Regions from separate parts of the Peribacillus sp. NPDC101481 genome, predicted to be linked through region 1. Evidence: riboswitches for the same ligand, from Rfam matches in the RefSeq annotation. Region 1 holds a riboswitch; each other region holds the start of a gene.

What was found. A riboswitch is a leader RNA that binds a small molecule or an ion and turns the genes downstream of it on or off. The one in region 1 is predicted to bind S-adenosylmethionine.
Region 2: it holds a riboswitch for S-adenosylmethionine, as region 1 does, so the genes downstream of both, ACIROD_RS12410 (methionine biosynthesis PLP-dependent protein) here and ACIROD_RS00705 (YezD family protein) in region 1, are expected to answer to the same signal.
Region 3: it holds a riboswitch for S-adenosylmethionine, as region 1 does, so the genes downstream of both, ACIROD_RS21560 (5-methyltetrahydropteroyltriglutamate--homocysteine S-methyltransferase) here and ACIROD_RS00705 (YezD family protein) in region 1, are expected to answer to the same signal.
Region 4: it holds a riboswitch for S-adenosylmethionine, as region 1 does, so the genes downstream of both, ACIROD_RS12450 (methionine ABC transporter ATP-binding protein) here and ACIROD_RS00705 (YezD family protein) in region 1, are expected to answer to the same signal.

What each region holds. Positions count from the first base shown of each region.
Region 1 covers NZ_JBIWNJ010000001.1:154,413-159,981, forward strand. Annotated here, with positions in the region: gene sat (sulfate adenylyltransferase) at 1-16, opposite strand, end outside; gene ACIROD_RS00700 (phosphoadenylyl-sulfate reductase) at 46-750, opposite strand; gene ACIROD_RS00705 (YezD family protein) at 932-1,075, opposite strand; SAM riboswitch class I at 1,246-1,354, opposite strand; gene ssuE (NADPH-dependent FMN reductase) at 1,637-2,170, opposite strand; gene ACIROD_RS00715 (TetR/AcrR family transcriptional regulator) at 2,360-2,947, opposite strand; partial or broken gene ACIROD_RS00720 (SDR family NAD(P)-dependent oxidoreductase) at 3,122-3,807, opposite strand; gene pdxT (pyridoxal 5'-phosphate synthase glutaminase subunit PdxT) at 4,018-4,617, opposite strand; gene pdxS (pyridoxal 5'-phosphate synthase lyase subunit PdxS) at 4,619-5,506, opposite strand.
Region 2 covers NZ_JBIWNJ010000002.1:503,268-508,836, forward strand. Annotated here, with positions in the region: gene metC (cystathionine beta-lyase) at 1-1,164, opposite strand, end outside; gene ACIROD_RS12410 (methionine biosynthesis PLP-dependent protein) at 1,161-2,273, opposite strand; SAM riboswitch class I at 2,360-2,473, opposite strand; gene fumC (class II fumarate hydratase) at 2,801-4,183, shown strand; gene ACIROD_RS12420 (hypothetical protein) at 4,289-4,531, shown strand; gene ACIROD_RS12425 (ABC transporter ATP-binding protein) at 4,579-5,569, opposite strand, start outside.
Region 3 covers NZ_JBIWNJ010000003.1:577,542-583,110, reverse strand. Annotated here, with positions in the region: gene glpK (glycerol kinase GlpK) at 205-1,695, opposite strand; gene ACIROD_RS21575 (MIP/aquaporin family protein) at 1,718-2,542, opposite strand; gene ACIROD_RS21570 (glycerol-3-phosphate responsive antiterminator) at 2,769-3,311, opposite strand; gene ACIROD_RS21565 (hypothetical protein) at 3,483-3,902, opposite strand; SAM riboswitch class I at 4,057-4,158, shown strand; gene ACIROD_RS21560 (5-methyltetrahydropteroyltriglutamate--homocysteine S-methyltransferase) at 4,242-5,345, shown strand; gene ACIROD_RS21555 (LysR family transcriptional regulator) at 5,399-5,569, opposite strand, start outside.
Region 4 covers NZ_JBIWNJ010000002.1:512,112-517,680, forward strand. Annotated here, with positions in the region: gene ACIROD_RS12440 (MetQ/NlpA family ABC transporter substrate-binding protein) at 1-127, opposite strand, end outside; gene ACIROD_RS12445 (methionine ABC transporter permease) at 183-851, opposite strand; gene ACIROD_RS12450 (methionine ABC transporter ATP-binding protein) at 838-1,854, opposite strand; SAM riboswitch class I at 1,923-2,027, opposite strand; gene ACIROD_RS12455 (MBL fold metallo-hydrolase) at 2,309-3,133, shown strand; gene ACIROD_RS12460 (hypothetical protein) at 3,190-3,378, opposite strand; gene ACIROD_RS12465 (YheE family protein) at 3,464-3,667, opposite strand; gene ACIROD_RS12470 (YheC/YheD family endospore coat-associated protein) at 3,731-4,927, opposite strand; gene ACIROD_RS12475 (YheC/YheD family endospore coat-associated protein) at 4,924-5,569, opposite strand, start outside.

The DNA.
Region 1 (5,569 bases):
GTAAACTGATTGTCATGCTAATTTCCCCCTATGGTTTCTATTTATTTAAGATAAATGCAATCCGCATTCCGTTTTTTGAGCTCCTTGCCAACGGCCAGAGCGTAAATCATCTGCATTGAAGGCTGGTGCTGTACATGTTTTACATCCAATGCTCGGATATCCATTATCATGCAGGATATTATATGGAAGTCCGTTTTTATGGGCATAGCGCCAAACATCTTTCCATGTCCAATGTATGAGTGGACATATTTTAACTGACTTGAACTTATTATCCTTATTGATATACTCGGTCGAAGCCCTTGTCTCGGATTGCTCCCTCCGCAGTCCCGAAAGCCATGCTGTTGCCGTTGAAAGCACATCGGTAAGCGGAATGATTTTACGGATGTTACAGCACTTATTTGAATCTCTAACCCATAATTCATCCCCATATTCCGCTGCTTGTTCCTCAAGCGTCAAGGCAGGTTTCTTCATTTCTATCGAAAGCTTTGGATATCGCTTTTTCACTTGCTCGATCAATTGATAAGTTTCCTCAAAATGAACATCTGTATCAAGGAAAACTATTTTGGCAGAAGGATTGACCTTCGCCAATAAATCCGTAAGCACGATGCCTTCAATGCCAAAACTGCAAGCATAAATCAGTTCGTTTCCATAATGGTCATTCGCCCATTGCAGAACTTCCAAAGCACCTTTTGTCTCACTGTCTTCGGGAAATACAGGGAAATCCCCAGTGTTGAAATTTTCATAGTTTATTAATGCAGCCAACTTTGTAGCCCCCTCTAAAACTTGCTGTATCAGGTTAGAGTAACTGTTGATCAATACCCGTTGTAATCTTCTCCAGTTTATTTGACTCTAGGAAAAAAGAGACGAATCTAACCAATACTCTCTTTATATCAGTTAAACCCGCCTCTAGTTTTTCTAGTCAGCAGATACCTTATTTAATTCTTAATTTTTCATTTCTTTCCATTTGAATGATTTTACCATCCTGGACAATAAGTGTAATGGACCCATATTTCATAGAATTAAGCATTTCTTGAAGTCGTTCAAATATTTCTTCAAGCTGATTCTCTTTATCCAAGCCTGTTCCTCCTTTAAGAAAATCCGCGAATTTCTTATTTTCACCGCTGATCAAATGAATTTCTTAGATTTATATAATTCCAAACAACCTTACATTGTTATGGTTTGCCTACAACTTTCCAAAAAGCAAAAATCTTTCCATGATGGAAAGATCCCAAGGTAAATATCTTTACCTTATCTTCCAAAATGATCAACATTTTGTTGGAGGTAGCACCTTGCATCGACCATGCAGGTTGCTGGACTTCAAAGGGCCAATTCCCTCCGTCGCTCTGGATAAGTTTTATTATTTTAAATATTAACATATATTTAATCCTTGTCAATGGAGTTTTCTTATAAAATAACTTGGTTTAATATTATGGATGAACTGTTATTTTTATACACACTATTCCGATTATGATTTTATGTTCATGTAAATATGAAAATAGACTCGTCTTTTTAGATAAAGCCTCCAAAAAAATGAGTCTATTTTCATTAACAAGCCTATAATTGGCGCCTGTCATCTATCCGAAAAAATAATTTCTCGAATTCCAGTCCTTTTAAACGAAGGGATTACTCGAATTCATTAATTTCTTAACTGTATCGCTTCTACAAATTCTTGAACTTGACTCTGGACCCGATCAATTAAATGCAAATCATTTATCGGTTTTTCTGAATTCTGTTTATCTATTTCCTTATCAACAAAATAAATGCCCTGCAGCGGCTCGCCTTTTAATATTGAAATTAATGGTTTAAGTGCATAGTCAATCGCCAATAGATGCCTGTTACTTCCGCCAATCATGATTGGCAGTACTGGCTTACCCTTAAAAGCACCTTCTGGCAGCAAATCAATCAAGGCCTTCAATACACCTGTATAAGAAGCCTTATAAACCGGTGAACCAATAATGACACCTCTAGCTGCTTGAATTTTCTCTGAAAGCTTTAAGATATCTTCGCTATTATATTTGCCTTTGAATAAATCATCTGCTGAGAAATCCGTGATTGAGAAATAAGCTGTAGTAAATCCTTCGTTTTCGACTAATGATTGAATATGTTTTAGTGAAATGTCCGTTCTGGACGGAATAGCCGGACTTCCTGATAAAATTACGATATCGCTCATTTAATATACCCCTCCAATATTACATGATTGCCAGATAAAATCTTCGTAAAGCATTTCGTACAGTATGCATTTATCGTAATAGTCTGAAAAATATAAGTCAAATCTTACACTCTGGACATCTACTCTGAAGGAAAATAAAACGGTCATATTTGCGGCTTGATGCTAAAGCCCTTCAATATGACCGTTTCATTATGTATGTTTTTGTTTTCCATGAATACCATATACCAAAAGTTGAGCAATGCTCTTAATTCGTTCAGAAGTAAAATATGGCTCCTTTTTCTGCTGGTGGATCTCATAATGTGTAGATAATGCCAATGTGAATGAAATGATCCCTACATTAAATAGGATAATATCAGAGATATATTGTATCTCACCACTATCTATTCTCTTCTGTATTTCAATATGCCTGGCATTCGGCTTGAAAATCTGATCTACATATTGCTTCGAAATATCTTGATCGAATTGTGTTTCCCTGAATAGTATCGAAAATTGTTCTTTATTATCAAGAATTTTATTTATCATGGTGCAAACATGATTCTCCACTAGATCATCCGTGGATAGATGGCTAGTCCCATCTTCAGTTTCCTCTTTCTCATCAGGGGTAATTGTAGCTAATAGCAAATCTTTTTTGCTGTCAAAGTATTTGTAAATAGTAGCTTCGGAAACATTGCATGCAGAGGCAATTTCATTCGTTCTTGTCATGTCAAAACCTTTAGTGGCAAAAAGAGTCCGGGCTACATTTATGATTCGTTCTTTCGTTTGCTGCCCTTTTTTCAAAAATATCAACCTTCTTTTATGATGATAAGACCGGTGTCACCAATCTATTTAACATGATATCCCGATGGTATCAATCGGTCAATATTACCTTTGATTCATTAGAATTCAATATTCCCATATATCATAAATAGAAAACATCGTCTAAATTGGGACGAAGTTTTCTTTTACAGAAAATCACTTAAAGGATGCATAGCCATCATCGACCATGACTACACTTCCATTGATCGCATTGCTTCCTCTAACGATAATAGATAGACGGCATTTGCAACGGCTTCTGGCTTAATTAATTTACCGCGCATTTGACTTGCATTCAATTTATCGATGATTCCCATATCTTTATAGCCTTGAATGATAGGAGTGTCAACCCCGCCTGGCGCAATGCCCACTACCCGTATGCCATAAGCACCCAATTCCAAAGCGGCGGTCTGTGTCATAATTCTTACAGCTCCTTTAGTCGCCTGATAGGCAAAGGTTCCGTGGGAAGCTAAGTAGCCAAACACAGAAGCGGTATTAATAATGACCCCCTTGTTACCTAGCTCCTTCATTTTCCGTCCTGCTGCCATGATTCCAAAGGCAACTCCGTGCTGATTCACTCCAATCGTTTTGAAGTAACCCTCCATATCTTGATTGGGGATCATACCGCCTGCACCGATGCCGGCATTATTAAACATGATATCGATCCTTCCGAATCTTTCCGCTGCTTTTTTGATTAAGGATTCAACATCCTCCTGCTTAGAAACATCCGTTTTTACAAAAATGGCCTCTCCGCCATCCGCTGTTATCTGTTCAACGGTTTCCTGTCCCATTTCTTCATTAAAATCCGCAACAACGACCTTGTCCCCTTTTGCTGCGAATTTCAAACATGTGGCTCGGCCAATACCGCTTGCTCCTCCTGTACTCCAACTCTTGCTGTCATATACATTCCCCTTTCAACACCGAAATTTAGTGAGTGTTTACTTACCTTTTTTAATTACAAAAGTAAAGAATATTTAATTCAAGCAATATGTATTTATATAGGGTTTTGAGCTTTCAAAAGTAAAGCTGTCCTATTAATAGGACAGCTTCATTTTTTAACAGGTTTTCAATTCGGCCTTACTTATGGATGTCTTCACCATTTCAATGAAAAGCTGCATAAAACGATCATCACCTGTTAATTCTGGATGAAACGCACTAACGAGGACATGGTCTTGTCTCGCAGCCACTACATTCTCTTCATAAACAGCCAATACTTCTACACCTTCTCCAATTCCATCAGCAAATGGCGCCCGGATGAAAACTGCCTTATAAGGAGTTTCCATTCCTTTGATTGATAGTTCAGCCTCGAAACTATCCTTTTGACGTCCAAATCCGTTCCTTTTCACGGAAATGTCCATTAGTCCAAGATAGGCCTTCTCATCGCCAGTCAATTCATTGGCCGCCAATACCATCCCAGCACATGTACCGAAAATTGGCTTTTTATCTTCGAAGAAAGTTTTGACCGGTTCCATAAATCCATAACGATCCATTAGCTTCCTCATCGTCGTGCTTTCTCCGCCCGGAATGATCAAACCATCGATTTCAAGTAACTGCTCCGGCTTTTTTACTATAACTGCTTGTTCGCCGGCAGCTTTGATTTGATTCAAGTGTTCTTCAACCGCTCCCTGTAATCCCAAAACACCGATAGTTATCATATTACCATCCACGTTCCTGCATCCGTTCTGCCGGAGCTAGTTTGGAAATATCAATTCCTTTCATTGCACTTCCTAACTCTTTGGACAACCGGCCAATCAATTCATAATCCGTGAAATATGTAGTCGCTTGAACGATTGCGGAGGCGAATTTTTCTGGAGTTTCAGATTTAAAAATACCAGACCCAACGAAAACGCCATCTGCTCCCAATTCCATCATCAATGCAGCATCTGCTGGAGTGGCAATTCCGCCGGCTGCAAAGTTAACTACAGGCAATTTACCTGTGCGTTTGATTTCTCTTAAAATTTCATAAGGGGCTCCAAGATTTTTTGCCTCTGTCATTAATTCATCATCACTCATGATGCTCACTTTGCGAATTTGTGACTGTACCTTTCTCATATGACGCACAGCTTCCACAATATTACCTGTTCCTGGTTCTCCTTTTGTACGAAGCATTGATGCTCCTTCACCAATACGGCGCGCAGCTTCGCCTAAATCACGGCAGCCACAAACGAAAGGTACTGTGAAATCACTTTTTAGAATATGGTATTCTTCATCCGCAGGAGTCAGCACTTCACTTTCATCTATATAATCCACTCCCATTGATTCCAGGACCCTTGATTCAACGATATGGCCAATCCTTGCTTTAGCCATGACCGGGATGGACACTGCATTCATTACTTCCTCGACAATTCGCGGATCTGCCATTCTTGCTACGCCGCCAGCCGCACGGATGTCGGAAGGAACCCTTTCCAATGCCATGACAGCGACAGCACCAGATGCTTCTGCGATTTTTGCTTGTTCTGCGTTAATGACGTCCATGATCACGCCACCCTTTTGCATTTGTGCCATTCCTCTTTTTACTGTGTCAGTTCCTAATAATTTTTCCATTTTTTTCTTCCCCCTAATATTTGCATTTTTTAGATTTGTTAGGCTTAGTATAAAAAAGAGTTG
Region 2 (5,569 bases), on a different contig from region 1:
TTCCCCTTTGGCAATATTGACGAGGGCCGCATCGAAGTCCTTGATTATATCGTCCGGATTTTCAAGTCCGACAGAGAGGCGGAGCAAGCTGTTCGTGATGCCCCGCTTTTCCCTTTCATCATCAGGCATGGCAGCATGAGACATTTTGGCCGGGTAGGATAATATGGATTCGACCGCTCCCAGGCTTACGGCAAATACAGGGAGCTCGACAGTGTTCACGAAGGAACGGAAGATTTCCTCACTTTCCAATTCAAAAGATAGGACCGCCCCTGCTCCAAGTGACTGGCCTTTCTGGATGGCGTGCTGTGGATGATCGGCTAGGCCGGGATAATACACTTTTTTCACCAAGGGCTGATCTTTTAAGTAGGCTGCAATCTTTTCTGCCCCTTTTTGTGAATGTTCCATTCTAACTGACAAGGTTTTTAAACCTCTCATTACAAGCCAGGCATCTTGGACACCAAGGACCGCTCCAAAGGAGTTTTGGAGCGAACCGAGTCTTGCCGCCAATTCCGGATCTTTCACGACCGCAAGCCCAGCTACCACATCACTATGTCCGGATAAAAACTTCGTCGCGCTATGGAGGACAACATCAGCGCCCAGATTCAGCGGTTTTTGCAATGCGGGCGTCAAGAATGTATTATCAACAAAACTTAAGGCACCGGCTTTTTTTGCAATATCACATACAGCTTGTATATCGGTCACTTTAAGTAACGGATTTGAAGGCGTTTCAATGTATATGGCCCTGGTATTTGGCTGAACGGCCGCTTTGACGCTTTCAAGGTCCGTCATGTCAACGAAGGTATGCTCAATATTGAAACGGGTCAATACGCTTGTGACCATCCTGAACGTTCCGCCATACACATCTTCGGAAATGACGATATGGTCTCCGGCAGACAATAGCAGGAAGGCTGTTGAAATGGCAGCCATACCTGATGAAAAGGCAAAGCCGTGAGTGCCTTCCTCTAAATCGGCAATGATATCTTCAAGTGCCTCGCGAGTTGGGTTCCCGCTTCTGCTGTAGTCATATTTGCCGAATTGATCGATATCCGATTGATGGAACGTCGATGCATGCTGAATGGGGACGCTCACACCGCCCGTTGCCGGATCGAATTTATGTTGATTATGAAGTAATTTCGTTTCAAAGCTAAAATCATGACCTGTCATCGTAGTGCCTCCCTTTTTACATGTGCGAATGCTTGCTGCAGGTCGCCAATCAAATCATCGCTATCCTCGATGCCAACGGAGAAGCGAAGCAGGCGATTACAAACCCCATTTGCCGTTCTGACTTCAAGCGGTATATCGGCATGTGTTTGTGTGGCAGGATAGGTGATGAAGCTTTCAACCCCTCCAAGGCTTTCTGCAAAGGAAATTAATGAGAGCGATTGTAAAAATGGGTTGACCGCCGCTTCATCAATGATGCGGAAAGAAATCATGCCGCCTCTGCCGGGATACAATACATCAGTGACACAATCATGCTCCGATAAGTAATCTACAAGTATCTTGGCATTCTTTTCATGACGCTCCATCCGTAATGCCAGGGTTTTCATTCCGCGCATCAACAGCCAAGAATCAAATGGGCTCAAGACAGCTCCAGTACCATTATGATGGAAGGCAAGTGCATCACATAATTCAGCGCCGCTAGCAACGATCAGTCCCGCGAGCACATCATTATGACCACCGAGATACTTGGTTGCACTATGAATCACAATATCCGCTCCAAGCACGATGGGTTGTTGAATAAGAGGCGTGTAAAAAGTGTTATCAACGATTAACAATAAATTATATCGTTTGGCCAATGCCGCAACGGCGCTAATGTCCGTTTGCTGCATAAGGGGGTTAGTGGGAGTTTCGATGAAGATGGCTTTCGTGTGAGGAGTGATGGCTTTTTCGATATCCTCCAAACAACAAGTGTTTACATAGTCACACTGCAATCCCCATTTTTTAAAACCTTGTTCTAACAGACGATATGTACCGCCATAAAGATCTTCGCTGACAATCCATGCATCCCCGGATTTAAAAAGGGCGAGAATAGTGGAGATGGCGGCCATTCCTGAACTGCAGGCATAACCTTGGTCTCCTTTTTCCAGATCGGCGATGGATCGCTCCAATAGCTGGCGTGTAGGGTTACCAGTCCTTGTGTAGTCGAATCCCGTCGATTGGCCAATTCCTTCGTGACGAAAAGCTGTTGAAAAGTATACCGGCGGATTGACTGTTCCTGTCGCCGTTTCGCTGCGATTTCCTAATTGAGCAAGATATGTTTCAGATTTGTACATGGTTTTCACTGCTCCTTTGAGTTATATAAAATAAAAAAAAGTCTTCTTTAAGAAGAAGACTTTGATTAAGTAGGGACGAGTCATTCTTCTTATCTTCCAAGTTCACAAACTTGTGGAATTAGCACCTTTTCATTGGTTTGAAACAAATGAAGGTTGCTGAGGTGTCATCGGGCCATTCCCTCTACCTCTCTCGATAAGAGTTTAGATTATTCAATTTCTTTTGAATTTACTATATATACAAAATGCTGTCAAGGACATTTTGGGAGTGATAATGCTTTGATGTTCATGACCAGGTCAATTGGAGCCTAGCGGTGTCTACACTTTATGTGTCTAAAAAGAATAATTGAATTTTCATATAAACATGAATGGAACTTGGATTTTTCAGAAAAAATGGAAAGGGTCAGCGGGATATTTTTGCTTTAAAATAATAAAGTTTGTACAATGTATGGAGAGAAGAATAATCCGACATTATTCATTTCATATGCAAAAGGTGTTCAATGAATAGTGCAAACATAGGAGGAGAACACATGGAATACAGAATCGAACGAGATACGATGGGTGAAGTGAAAGTTCCTGCTGATAAATATTGGGGAGCACAAACTGAGAGAAGCCGTAACAATTTCAAAATAGGTAACGAAAAAATGCCGATTGAATTAGTTCGTGCATTTGCATACGTTAAACAAGCTGCGGCAAAGGTGAACTATGATCTTGGTGATCTTTCCGAAGTTAAAAAGAATGCCATCGTCAAGATTTGCGGGGAAATCCTTGAAGGTACGCTTGATGAACATTTCCCGCTTGTAGTTTGGCAAACGGGAAGCGGCACGCAAAGTAATATGAACGTGAACGAAGTGGTCGCTAACAAAGGGAATGAATGGTTAAAAGAAAATGGTGAATCTGAAACCCTTCACCCGAATGATGATGTTAACAAGGCGCAAAGCTCAAATGATACTTTCCCGACCGCCATGCATATTGCAGCCTTTATGGAAGTCGCTGAAAAATTGGTCCCTGCCATCAAAGCCCTTCGTGATACATTCGATACAAAAGAAAAAGAATTTTGGGATGTCGTGAAAATTGGCCGGACACATCTTCAAGATGCTACTCCATTAACATTAGGACAAGAAATTTCCGGTTGGAAAGCGATGCTCGATAAAGATCTAGCGATGATTGAAGAAAGCAGCCAAAAATTATTGAACCTTGCTCTAGGCGGAACGGCTGTAGGAACCGGAATCAATACAAAAAAAGAATTCCCGGGACTCTCTGCCAAACAAATTGCAGCAGATACAGGATACCCTTTTGTCACATCTGATAATAAGTTCCATGCATTGACTAGCCATAACGAAATAGTCTACGCACACGGTGCTTTGAAAGCATTGGCGGCGGATTTAATGAAAATTGCGAACGATGTCAGATGGCTTGCAAGTGGACCAAGAAGCGGAATCGGCGAAATAGCCATTCCGGAAAACGAACCGGGCAGCTCCATCATGCCAGGTAAAGTCAATCCAACACAAAGTGAAGCGCTTACCATGATTGCAACACAAATCGTTGGTAACGATGCTACAATTGGCTTTGCAGCAAGTCAAGGTAACTTTGAATTGAATGTATTCAAACCAGTCATCATCTATAACTTCCTGCAGACGGTCAAATTATTGACGGAAGGCATTCATTCATTCAACGACAATTGTGCGGTGGGCATCACTGCAAATGAAGATAAAATCAAAGAAAATGTAGAACGTTCCCTTATGTTGGTAACAGCATTGAACCCGCATATCGGTTATGAAAAAGCAGCCAAGATCGCCAAAACGGCATTCAAGGACAACTCTACGTTAAAAGAAGCGGCGTTGAAATTGGAGTTCCTGACGGAAGATGAATTCAAAGCATGGGTCGATCCTGCTAACATGGTTAATAAATAATTAGTAGTGCCCTCCCTCTGGTATTAGGGAGGGTGTTTCCATGTGTTAAAATAATGGAATCTACAAATACTGAAATCATAAGTATCGGGAACAGGAGGAAAAACAATGTCTATATGCCCGCTTTGCAACGGTCTGAGAAAAATTCATGTGAAATGCCCGGAATGCGGCAGTGATCTTGAGGATAAAGGGAAATTCATGGACTACGCGGATGATTACAGTGCTTATATGGATATCGACATACTTAAAGAAAACGACGGATACCCTCAATCCCTTCAAAAAGGCCAATGCCCGCATCTCATGAAATGCCCGGAATGCGGACATGATGAAGTGGTATTGGTCCAGGAATGAATTTGAATAAACGTAAAAAGACCCATTATGAATGGGTCTTTTTACGTTTAATTGGCAGATAACTTCATGCTTTCCTGCATCTGTTCATCTTCTTCAACTAAAATGCGATGTTCAGTCCCTTTATCAAAAAAGTGTGCTTTATTCATGTCGAGGGCAAGATCGATCTTTTCCCCTGCCTGAATAATATTCTTGGCATCGACCCGTGCAACGAAGTCCTGCCCCTCTAATGTGGAGTAGAGCATAATCTCCGCGCCCATGAGTTCGGCTACATCAATTTGGGTCGTGAATGTAGTGTTAGGGGACTTCGTGAAGTAAGCTCCTTCATTATGGAAATCCTCCGGACGGATTCCAAGGATAACATCTTTTCCGGCATATCCTTGATCACGCAGCATTTTCATTTTCAATTCAGGTATTTCAAGCGTTTGTTCGCCTATTTTAATTGTGCCTTCTTTTAATGTTCCGGTAAAGAAGTTCATGGCAGGCGATCCGATAAAGCCGCCGACGAAAACATTTATTGGTTTCTCATAAACGTCCTTTGGAGCACCAACCTGTTGGATGATACCATCTTTCATTACAACAAGGCGTGTCGCCATGGTCATTGCCTCTGTTTGGTCATGCGTGACATATATCGTTGTAGTGTCGAGCCGTTTATGCAATTTAGCGATTTCGGCACGCATTTGAACCCGCAGCTTTGCGTCGAGATTGGATAATGGCTCATCCATCAAGAAAACTTTTGCGTCCCTTACAATTGCACGGCCGAGAGCCACACGCTGGCGCTGACCACCTGAAAGCGCTTTAGGTTTCCTGTTTAGCAGCTCTTCAAGTCCGAGTATCCTTGCCGCTTCATTGACCCTTTGCTTGATTTCCGCTTTTGGCGTTTTCCTGAGCTTTAATCCGAATGCCATATTGTCAAATACGGTCATATGAGGATATAAGGCATAGTTCTGGAAAACCATCGCAATATCACGATCTTTAGGAGGGACATCATTGACTCGCTTGCCGTCTATGTATAAATCCCCTTGGGAAATGTCCTCTAGT
Region 3 (5,569 bases), on a different contig from region 1:
ATTCAATTGATTCATTTGTTCGCATAGTTTATATAGATATTAATATCCCTAATCTGCCATTAAAAACAAAAAAAGAGACCATAAATGCACATTATCGAATTAACGATAACGCATTCATGGTCTCTCCTGTTCTCCGGCCGAGTTATTAACTTGATTTCATTATAGCATACTCCATCTCATTTGAGAAAGAATACATCTTGTTTTTTATTTAAACGCCATAGCGGCATGTACAGCTTTTTTCCAGCCTTCATATAATTTTCCACTATCTTGCTCTTCCATGGATGGTTTAAAGGTTTTATCTACCGCCCATTGCTGGGAGATTTCTTCTTGATCCTTCCAATACCCGACAGCAAGGCCAGCTAAGTATGCAGCACCTAATGCTGTAGTTTCGTTTATGGTAGGCCTCTCGACGGGCACACGTAATAAGTCGCTTTGGAATTGCATCAAGAAGTCATTCTTGACTGCCCCGCCATCCACTCTTAATGTCTGCAGCTCGATTCCTGAATCCGCCTCCATTGCATCAAGGACATCCTTCGTTTGATACACAAGTGATTCAAGTGTGGCACGAATGAAATGCTCTTTAGATGTGCCGCGCGTCAAACCAAAAACGGCTCCCCGCACTTCGCTGTCCCAATATGGAGTTCCAAGTCCTACAAAAGCCGGTACCACATATACTCCATCCGTACTTTCCACCCGTTTTGCATAGGCTTCGCTGTCCTTGGCATCATGCAGCATCCGCAGTCCATCGCGCAGCCATTGGATGGCGGAGCCAGCTACGAATATACTGCCTTCAAGTGCATATTCGACCTTCCCATTCAATCCCCAAGCAAGGGTCGTCAATAGTCCGTGTTCGGAGCTGACAGCCTTGGCTCCTGTATTCATGAGCATGAAACAGCCTGTTCCATACGTATTTTTAGCCATTCCTTCATTAAAGCAGGCTTGGCCGAATAATGCTGCCTGCTGATCACCGGCTGCCCCTGCAATCGGAATCGATTGGCCGAAGAAATGATATTCGATCGTACGTGCATATTCCTCAGAGGAAGGCCTCACTTCCGGCAGCATCGACTTTGGAACAGTCAATATCTCGAGCAGTTCTTCATCCCATTTCAGTTCATGGATATTGTACATCAATGTCCGGGATGCATTGGAATAGTCCGTTACATGAGCCTTGCCTCCTGATAGCTTCCAGATCAGCCAAGTATCGATGGTACCGAATAACAGCTTTCCTTCATCCGCCTTTTGTCGTGCCCCTTCTACATTATCAAGGATCCATTTCACTTTCGTTCCGGAAAAATAGGCATCTATCAACAATCCCGTTTTATCCCGGAATAGATCATTAAGTCCCTTTTCCTTCAAATCATCACAGATTTCACTTGTTTGCCTGGACTGCCATACAATCGCATTATAAACAGGGTTACCTGTTTCCTTATCCCAAACGACTGACGTTTCACGCTGATTAGTAATCCCGATACCGGCAATTTGCTCTGGCTTTACACCGGATTCAGATAGTACACCGGCAATCACCGCCAAGATCGATCCCCAAATCTCATTGGCGTTATGCTCGACCCAGCCTGGTTTAGGGAAATGCTGCGTGAATTCCTTTTGGGAGGAATGGACGATTTCCCCCTTTTCGTTAAATAAAATCGCCCGCGAACTAGTTGTTCCCTGATCTAATGATAAAATGTATTTTTCCATTGTGTATGCCCCTCCTTTTAATTTAACTGGCGATATTTCTGCTTTCCAATTCATGTGACTGTTTTTTACCAAAAGCATAGGCTAATATCAATAGTACCAGGCTTGCACCCAAAACAGACCAAAATCCTGCTGTTATTTCCCCCATAAAGAATGCTTTATAACAAACGGCACCAAGTGAACCCCCTACAATCGGTCCAATGACCGGAATCCATGAATAGCCCCAATTGGAATTGCCTTTACCGGGTATCGGCAGCAAAAAGTGAGCGATGCGCGGCCCCAGATCGCGGGCCGGGTTAATGGCGTATCCTGTCGTTCCGCCAAGAGACATCCCAATCACGACAATCAATAACCCGACTGCAAATGGGTTTAGGCCCTCTGTAAAATCATTGGCACCTATAAATAATAATCCAAGAACAAGGATGAAAGTTCCAATCATCTCACTTAATAGATTTGAACATGTGTGCGGGATCGCAGGTGAAGTCGCGAACACACCAAGCTTCGCTCCTGGATCATCCGTAGCTTTCCAGTGTGGCAAATAGTGCAGGAATACTAGAGTCGCGCCCAGGATTGCGCCAATCATTTGGGCAACGATGTAACCGGGCACATCACTCCAAGGAAATTCTCCAATAATGGCAAAACCTACTGTGACCGCCGGGTTTAAATGTGCCCCGCTTATGGACCCTACTGCAAAAACCCCCATGGTAACGGCCAACCCCCACGCAATCGTGACAACAATCCATCCGGCATCCTTTGCATAGGAACCCTTTAAGGATGAACCAGCCCCAATACCTGCTCCGAATACAACTAATATCATCGTGCCTAACACTTCTCCCCAAAATGGAGTCATGATAAAACCCCTCCCCTGTTAAATTATTAAACCTTGCCAACAAATAAAAGGAGATCCACAGCAGAACTATCTTCATAAATAAATTATGAATAGATCTGTTGTGAATCTCCTAGTCTCCGTCACATATATTAACTTGTACTGTAAAATATACTAGGTTATGAAAACGCTGTCAATATTTTGTGAAAAATTAATCTATTTTTCTGTAATTTTTTTCAATTTTCCCCTATTAGACGATATCCCATAATTCAGTTTTGGATGTGGTGATCGACGAAGCTCCAGCATCAAGGGCATTCAGGACTTCATCCGAAGTACGTATGAGGCCGCCTGCAAAAATCGGTGTCTGCAATCGTTCCTTCACTTCTTTTATCATCCATGGCATGGCGCCCGGCAATACTTCGATATAATCCGGCTTGGTTTTCTGCACCAGCTTATAACTTTTCTCAAGCGCATGTGAGTCTATTAAAAAGATTCGCTGGATGGCAATGACCCCCTTTTGCTTCGCCTTCAATATAACGCTTGATTTAGTCGAAATCAGCCCATAGGGATTATATTCCTGACAAATGAATTCTGTCGCGTACTCATCACTTCTTATGCCATGGATCAAATCGACATGATAAATCATTTTCTTATTATGTTGTTTTGCCATCATACTTACATTTTTCAATTGTGATATATGCAAATCAAGAAACACACCTATTTCATAGGAACTTTCTAGAAATCTTTCAAAATCCTTCATGCTTGCTGAAGCAGGCAAAATCTTTTGATCCATCATTATCCTCCTCATTCCCAGAAAAACTCAAAACTTCAAGTTATTTAGTATATTTTAAAGAGCTTGATTTATCAATCACATTTTTTTCATGACAATCTCACAATAACACTAACATACCTGGCACTCCCTTTATAGATTGCGGATAAGGTTGTATGTAAAATATCCCTTAACTCATAAAGAAAGTTTCATTATCAATGCACCTTCGACAAGTTCATACGATTTAATTGTGCCCACCGGAATTTTTCTCACGATGTTCCAAGCATTAACATTCATTTTGATCGTTCTTTTTTCAAATTCAAAAAATGGCGGTCTGTTAAATATCCTTTGGTTGATGAAATTCCTGTCAACTGGTTCCATTTCCACTAATTCAAATGAAATCGTTCTTTTTTCCACATGAACCGGTTTTAATGTAATCCGGAAAGCTACGTTACTCTTAAACATCATTTTTTTCACTTCCATCGTTCCGGAAAGCACAATATGCTTTGGCGTAATCTCGACTTTAATATCCTGACAAGATGATTTCATTTTTATGATTCTCTCTATCATAGCTTCAGTTACCGTTATCGGTATGCCACTTTTGAATGGACTCATCCTTGCATTCCCTCCCCACTCAAAGCATATGCCGGATTCCCTGATGCCGTTAACATTTCAGTCCGATTAATAAACGGTATATTCGAAATATTCAACCTCCAGCGCTTGACCTTTATAAAAACTACCTGTATAGTCATAGTTAATTTAATAGACACTCTTATCCAGAGAGGTGGAGGGACTGGCCCTTTGATGCCTCAGCAACAGACTATTCATGTACTGTGCTAATTCCAGAAGTTTAAAAACTTGAAGATAAGAAGAGTATATAGCTTTGTTGCCAACACCTCTTCTTATTTTTTAAGAAGAGGTTTTTTATTTTTAAAAGGAAAGAAGGAATGCAACATGTCAATCACATTAACGAAAGCACCATTCAGGGCCGATCACGTCGGAAGTTTATTAAGACCGGAACGTTTACATATTGCCAGAAAGCAATTTAGGGAGGGTACCCTTTCAGCAGAGCGGCTTCGTGAAATTGAAACCGAAGAAATCAATCGGATTGTCGATAAACAAATTGAAGTTGGATTGGAGGCTGTTACGGACGGTGAGTTCAGACGAACATGGTGGCACTTCGACTTCCTCGAGCATTTAAATGGCATCGAGGGATATGTTACTGAAAAAGGTCTCACATTCGATGGTGTGGAAACAGAGAGATATAACGTTCGCAATACCGGGAAGGTTTCATTCAATCCTGAACATCCCTTCATTCGTGATTTCATTGAATTGAACAAAATCGTGAACGGACGTGCCGTTGCCAAGCAAACGATTCCCAGTCCGAATCAATTATTTGCTGCAGGCATTCATAATGAAGACATCTACCCTGATATCGAAGACTATGCAAATGATATCATCAAGGCCTATCAGCATGCTTTGAAAGCCTTTTATGAAGCAGGTGTGCGTTATCTTCAATTGGATGATGTATATATTGCCAGACTTTCAGCTCCAGATTTCCAGTTCAAAGACGGAAAATATACAAGGGAACAATTAATTGATCTAGCACTTCGCGTAATTAATGGAGCATTGGAAGGAAAACCAGAAGACCTTATCGTCACTACCCATCTATGTCGCGGAAACTACCAGTCGACATGGGCGTTTGAAGGAAGCTATGCCCGTATCGCCCCAACTTTATTGGCAAAGGAAAAAGTAGATGGATTCTTCTTGGAATATGATGATCAACGCTCAGGGGATTTCAAACCATTGGAATACATTCCAAATGGCGGTGCACAGGTTGTACTGGGGGTCGTCACTTCAAAAAATGGGGAAATCGAAGACAAGGAAGCTGTTAAGGCACGCATTAAAGAAGCCTCGCACTTCGTTGCTCTCGAACAATTATGCTTAAGCCCTCAATGCGGCTTCGCCTCCACCCATCACGGCAACAAACTGACCGAAGAACAGCAATGGGAAAAGCTGAAATTCGTCGTTGATGTAGCAAAAGAAGTATGGGAATGATTCATCTTTAAATGTAACGTAAAAGCTAGGCATTAGGCAGGCCTAGCTTTTCTTCAAAACAGCTCAAAAAAATGTTTTGCCGTTTTGGAAAGATAACGATCTTCTCTAAAAACCAAAGCTATATTCGATTGAATTGAAGAATCGATAATATCCAACACTTTCACTCCTTTTATGATATGAGGTGAAACAGCTGATTTCGGAACAATACTCGCCCCAACTCCAGC
Region 4 (5,569 bases), on a different contig from region 1:
GCCCGGTAGTCGCCCCGATCTTCAATTCCTTTTTGTCTTCAGTTTTTGGGGATGCATCATCGCTCCCGCATGCTGCCAAGCCAAGGGCAAGTGCACAGACTGATAATAACGAAGCTATTTTCTTCATTTGAAATTCCTCCTGAGTAATGAAATGTATTGAATCATTGAAAAATGACGGATCACTATCGTTTGTTAACTATGTATGAGGCCTTGTCACCAACCATTTGAATGATTTGAACAAGGCAGATCAGCAAGACGATCGTCGTGATCATGACTGTGTTGTCATAACGGTAATAACCGTACCGGATGGCCAGGTCGCCAATTCCGCCTCCGCCGATTGTCCCTGCCATTGCTGAGTAACCGATAAGCGAAATGGTCGTTAATGTCAGTCCTTGAATTATACCCGGTTTTGCCTCTGGTAGAAGTACATCCTTAATGATCATCCATGGAGTGGCTCCTACGGCAATTGCAGCTTCAATCACTCCTCTGTCTATTTCACGTAATGCCGTTTCAACGATTCTTGCAAAAAAAGGTATTGCGGACACCGACAGGGAAACAGAAGCCGCTCTCGGCCCTATCGTCGATCCAGTTAGAAGATCCGTTAAAGGAAGGAGGGCGACCAAGAGAATGATGAAAGGGATTGAACGGACAATATTGACTGCGAATCCTAGAGAGCGATTCACGATACTATTTTCAAAAAATAAATTCCTTGTTGTGGTAAACAGCAATACTCCAAGCGGTAAACCGATCAGCAGGGCTACTGCAAGGGAAACGCCGACCATATAAATCGTTTCAAGAAAGGCTTTATTAAGATCAGGTAAAATATTGACGATGGAATCAAGCAGTGACATGTTTTAACACCTCCACAGAACTGGAACGATTTTTTATATATTGCAATGCCGAATGAATTTGAGCGGCATCGCCTATTAACTCGATGATTAAAATGCCTAAAGGGACATCCTGGATATACTCAATTTTACCGTGTAAAATATTACCCTTTACTGAATGGGATTGGAGAGTATCCGAAAGGATCGACTCACCAGCGGTTTGCCCTTCGAATTGAATTTGAATGATCGTACCTTTACTTTCTTCAATCAAGTGCGGAGGGAGTGCGAAATCCAGAACACTGCTAATGAATTGCTTCGTTAACTCCTGCTTGGGCTGTGAAAATATTTCATAAACGGGACCTTCTTCAATTACACGGCCGTCCTGCATGACGGCGACACGGTGGCATAGTTCTTTGACCACTTCCATTTCATGTGTAATCAACACGATGGTGATGCCAAGCTTACTGCTTATCTTTTTCAATAATTGTAAAATCGCTTTTGTAGTTGTTGGATCAAGTGCTGAAGTCGCTTCATCACATAATAGTACAGTGGGGTCATTTGCTAAGGCACGGGCTATGCCTACCCGTTGCTTCTGTCCACCGCTAAGCTGCGCCGGATAGACATCTTTCTTATCGCTGAGCCCTACGATTTCCAACAATTCCAATACACGTAACCTGATTGCATCCTTCGATCGATGCGCGGCCTTTAAGGCGAAAGCGACATTTTCATAAACGGTTTTTGAACTGACCAGTGAAAAGTGTTGGAATATCATTCCGATTTTTTGACGTTGTTTACGAAGCTCTTTACTTGATAAAGAGGTTAAATCAATGCCGTCGATGATGATATTTCCACTTGTCGGACGTTCAAGCAAATTCAAGCAGCGGAGTAATGAGCTTTTTCCAGCTCCACTGTAGCCGACAATTCCATACACTTCGCCAGTTTGAATGGTTAAGGATACGTTATCCACTCCGATAACTCGGTTTTTCTTCGAGACGTATTCCTTTCGGACTGAACGGATTTCAATCATGAGCTTTCCCCCTTAAACATTAAAAAACTGCCCCTATCATTCAGAAAGAGGCAGCGAAATTATATCTCGTCTTATCTTTCAGAATGCAATCATTCTGCAGGAAGTGGCACCGTTCCCTAAGGGCGGTTGCCGGACATCACAGGGCCTGATCCCTCCGTCACTCTTGATAAGTAAATTATTATTTTAGAATATTTCAAGTTTTTTAATATAATCTATATTATTTGTAAAATCCGACAATGTCAATCGTTTCTGAAGTTTTTGGGGTGATTTTTATTATTAAAGTCTTGTAAGGTCCGTTAAAAAAGGGCTATTATACAAGAATCCAGCATTTTCATCCAGGTTAATTATTCCAGTATTTCCTTGTCAAAAAGGTAAAGTGGTACTACATTTATTATAGTAAAGTTAAAAAAAGGAAGATGAAACTATTTTTGTACAATGATGGGGAGGAAATTGAATGAGAGAGATTAAGACGATAAATGATGTGGTTTGTGTGCACGGGACTCCTGGCGGGAACAAGGCGGGAATGAGTGTTAATGTTTTTTTAACGGATGGCCTATTGATAGATACTGGAGCAGAAATTTTATTGAAAGAGCTTATTCCGTTCTATGAGTCCGCAGACTTCGACTCAGTGGCCTTGACTCACTATCATGAAGACCATACGGGGGGCGCTGCCTGGATACAGGAACATAAAAAGGTCCCGCTTTTCATTCACCCGATGTCGGTTGAGGTTTGTGCAAGGGATGCTGTATATCCTGAATATCGCAAAATTTTCTGGGGAAAGAGAGACGCCTTTAAAGCTGAGCCGCTAGGGGAGGCCATTCATTCACGCACCCAAACGTGGGAGCCGATTTTTACCCCCGGCCATGCGAAGGACCATATGGTGTATTTGAATAACAGTAATGGAGTGCTCTTTTCAGGAGACCTTTTCGTAACACCAAAGACAAAGCTTGTCTTACGGGAAGAGTCTATCCCGGTCATCATTGATTCCATAAAAAGATTACTTCAATATGACTTCGGGGAAGTGTTTTGCTGCCATGCTGGGCATGTCCCTGATGGAAAGGAAATGTTCAGGAAAAAGTTGGATTATTTGGAAAACCTCCAAGGTGAAATTTTACGCCTGCATTCTCAAGGGCTGACCGTTCATGAAATCCAGCAGGTCGTTTTACCGAATCGCTATCCTCTTATCGAGATATCTGGGCATGAATGGGATTCAGAGCATATCATTACATCGATATTAAACGAAAATATTTTGAGTGCCAGGGAGAATCGAACAATTTGAATGTTAACGGTCTGACTGATATAAAGGAGAGCTCTCCATAGGAGAGCCCACATAATTCATTTATTGATATTGGGATCTGTTTCATCATAAAAATCATGTGCTTCTTCGATGTTCTGAAGGTTAGCGACTTCATACACATTTCCGCCCGCCATACCTTCATTGATGATACGGTCGATATCAAGGTAAACGGAGTCCTTGCCATCATATTCGGTATCCTTCAAAAATGTCATTTTTTCTTTATCCAAAATAAATCCCTCCTAGCCTTTTCTTTAGTTTAGGCAAAGGAGTTTTTTTTATTCTGTTTAGGGATTTCATGAATGTAAAGGCGGTTCATTCATATACATGGAAGATCATTAAATCATGTATCATGCTTTTAAGTTTGGCTTCATCTGTTTCGGAAGGCGGATTGGCTGTCCACTCGATGGATCCATCTTTATGATACAAGGCTTGGATTGCCTGCTTGTTGAAATAAAAGGAAATTTTCCATCCTGGCAGATTCTTATGCAGTGGTGTCCATTGAAAATGAGTAATCATATGTATTACCTCCATATATACAGTTTCTCATTTAATTATAATGGAAAACGGCAGCTGGAGGTGCTATTTAATTGTCAGGCTGGGAAAAGTTAATTCAATAAAAAGATTTTTTAAATGCAAAAGCCTGTTTGTTTCAATTTCCTCCTCATCGAATTGCATGGGCTTTGAGTTCACCTCGTATATGAAGAGCGATCCTGATTCGTCTTCCCCTATATCCATGGAAAACTCTCCGAGAAATCCGATTTTTTTTGAAAGTATCTCACCGCTTTTTTGGGCGATTTTCGCTAATTCTCGATTCAGGCTTCTTGATTGCAGGTCTTGATAAGGAAAGATCTTACCCCCTTGGGGAGTGTGGGTAGTGATTTCCTGAGTTTGTGACATCCTTACCGCTTTGCCGGTCACTTTATAAAAACCTTTTTCATAATGGACCAGAATCCGGTAATCATAACGGTGTCCAAAAAGTTTTTTTGGAATGATCGCCTGTTGAGCAAGGTAGCTCCTTTTTAATAAATCCCTTTTTTTTGTTTCCCAGAATGACGCGAAATCCGGGAAGGACTCACTATGCTTTAAGCTATTGAACAATAGTGTATCATCATCATTTCTGATAATGGTATAAATGCCTTTACCTTGGCTTCCTTTGCAAGGTTTAAGGTATATATGCCTGTAGGTCTCCAGGAAAGCATCAAGGCAGCCGCTGTTTCGCAAGACCATGGTGGGCGGAAGGTGATTGGTGAGGGATCCTTCTTCCATCAATGCTTCGAACATCACATATTTATCTATGAAACAGGGGTTGAAAAGATTCATTCGAGATTCTTTAAAATATCCGATGAGCTGTTGGAATTCTCCTGACGCCTCATAGCTCCTAGAGGGGATTCGGTTATAGACGATGTCAGGGAAGGGCACTTTACATTCGATCCACTTGTTTGAAATGGAGGAAAAAACATACCCTCTCATCGATTCGGAATGAAGGGCCTTTTCTGTGAATACATACGCCAATATTCCATGTTTCAATAAATATAGTGATAGGTCCCGAAAAAGGGTCAGGTTTCCACCCAAACCTGATTCCTTTTTGGGATTGGAAACAGTCAGTATGCCGACGGCAAGCATCCGGTTACCTGGAAATATGGTGATAGGAATTAGGGGTTGATTCGTATGATCCTTATTATAGCTGATTACCTCTTCGGCAGAGCCGGCGAAAAGTTCCGCATTTTCTTGATTGTGGTACCAATTTTCAGTGGGGATATCGTAAAAAATGTTCATCGCGGCACACTGATTGATTTCGTAATCGTCTGTTCCGTAAGATAAATGGCGTAATCAAGGCTAAGCTTTCTGGTCAGCAATTCGAAATCCTTGAGTTTTGGATGGGAGAAGATGGAACGTCCCGGTTTGGAATTGGCTTCAAACATCCAAACCTGCCCTTTTTTATCCAATCCAAAATCAAATCCTATTTCTGCAACGATGCCGTCCAAGTTCTTTTCTATACTGTCACTTAAAATCAGCGCGGCTTCCGATAGCTTTCGTTCGACTTCTTTGGCCTCATCGTCATCTCCAAACAGTTCGGCAACCGTTTTGATCACACCCCCGCTTTTAATATGGGTCGTGACGCTGCCGGCACCGGCGATTTTTGCGGCGATCGCGGTTACCTGCCATTTTCCATTACTGTCCTTATTCGTATGGACCCGGAAATCCACTGGACGTTTTTCAGATCGAATTAATGGGATGCCCTGCTGCACGATAAGATTCTCAAGCGGCCGGTCGTGAAAAATATGTTTAACGATGGATTCCAGTGTGGAAAACTTTTGCAGTTTATTTTCTTTTGCTTCATTTGTATAGCGGCAATAGTAAACATTCTCATGCTTATCATAAAGAATTTGATGAATCCCTAGGCCGAGGCTGCCGTGA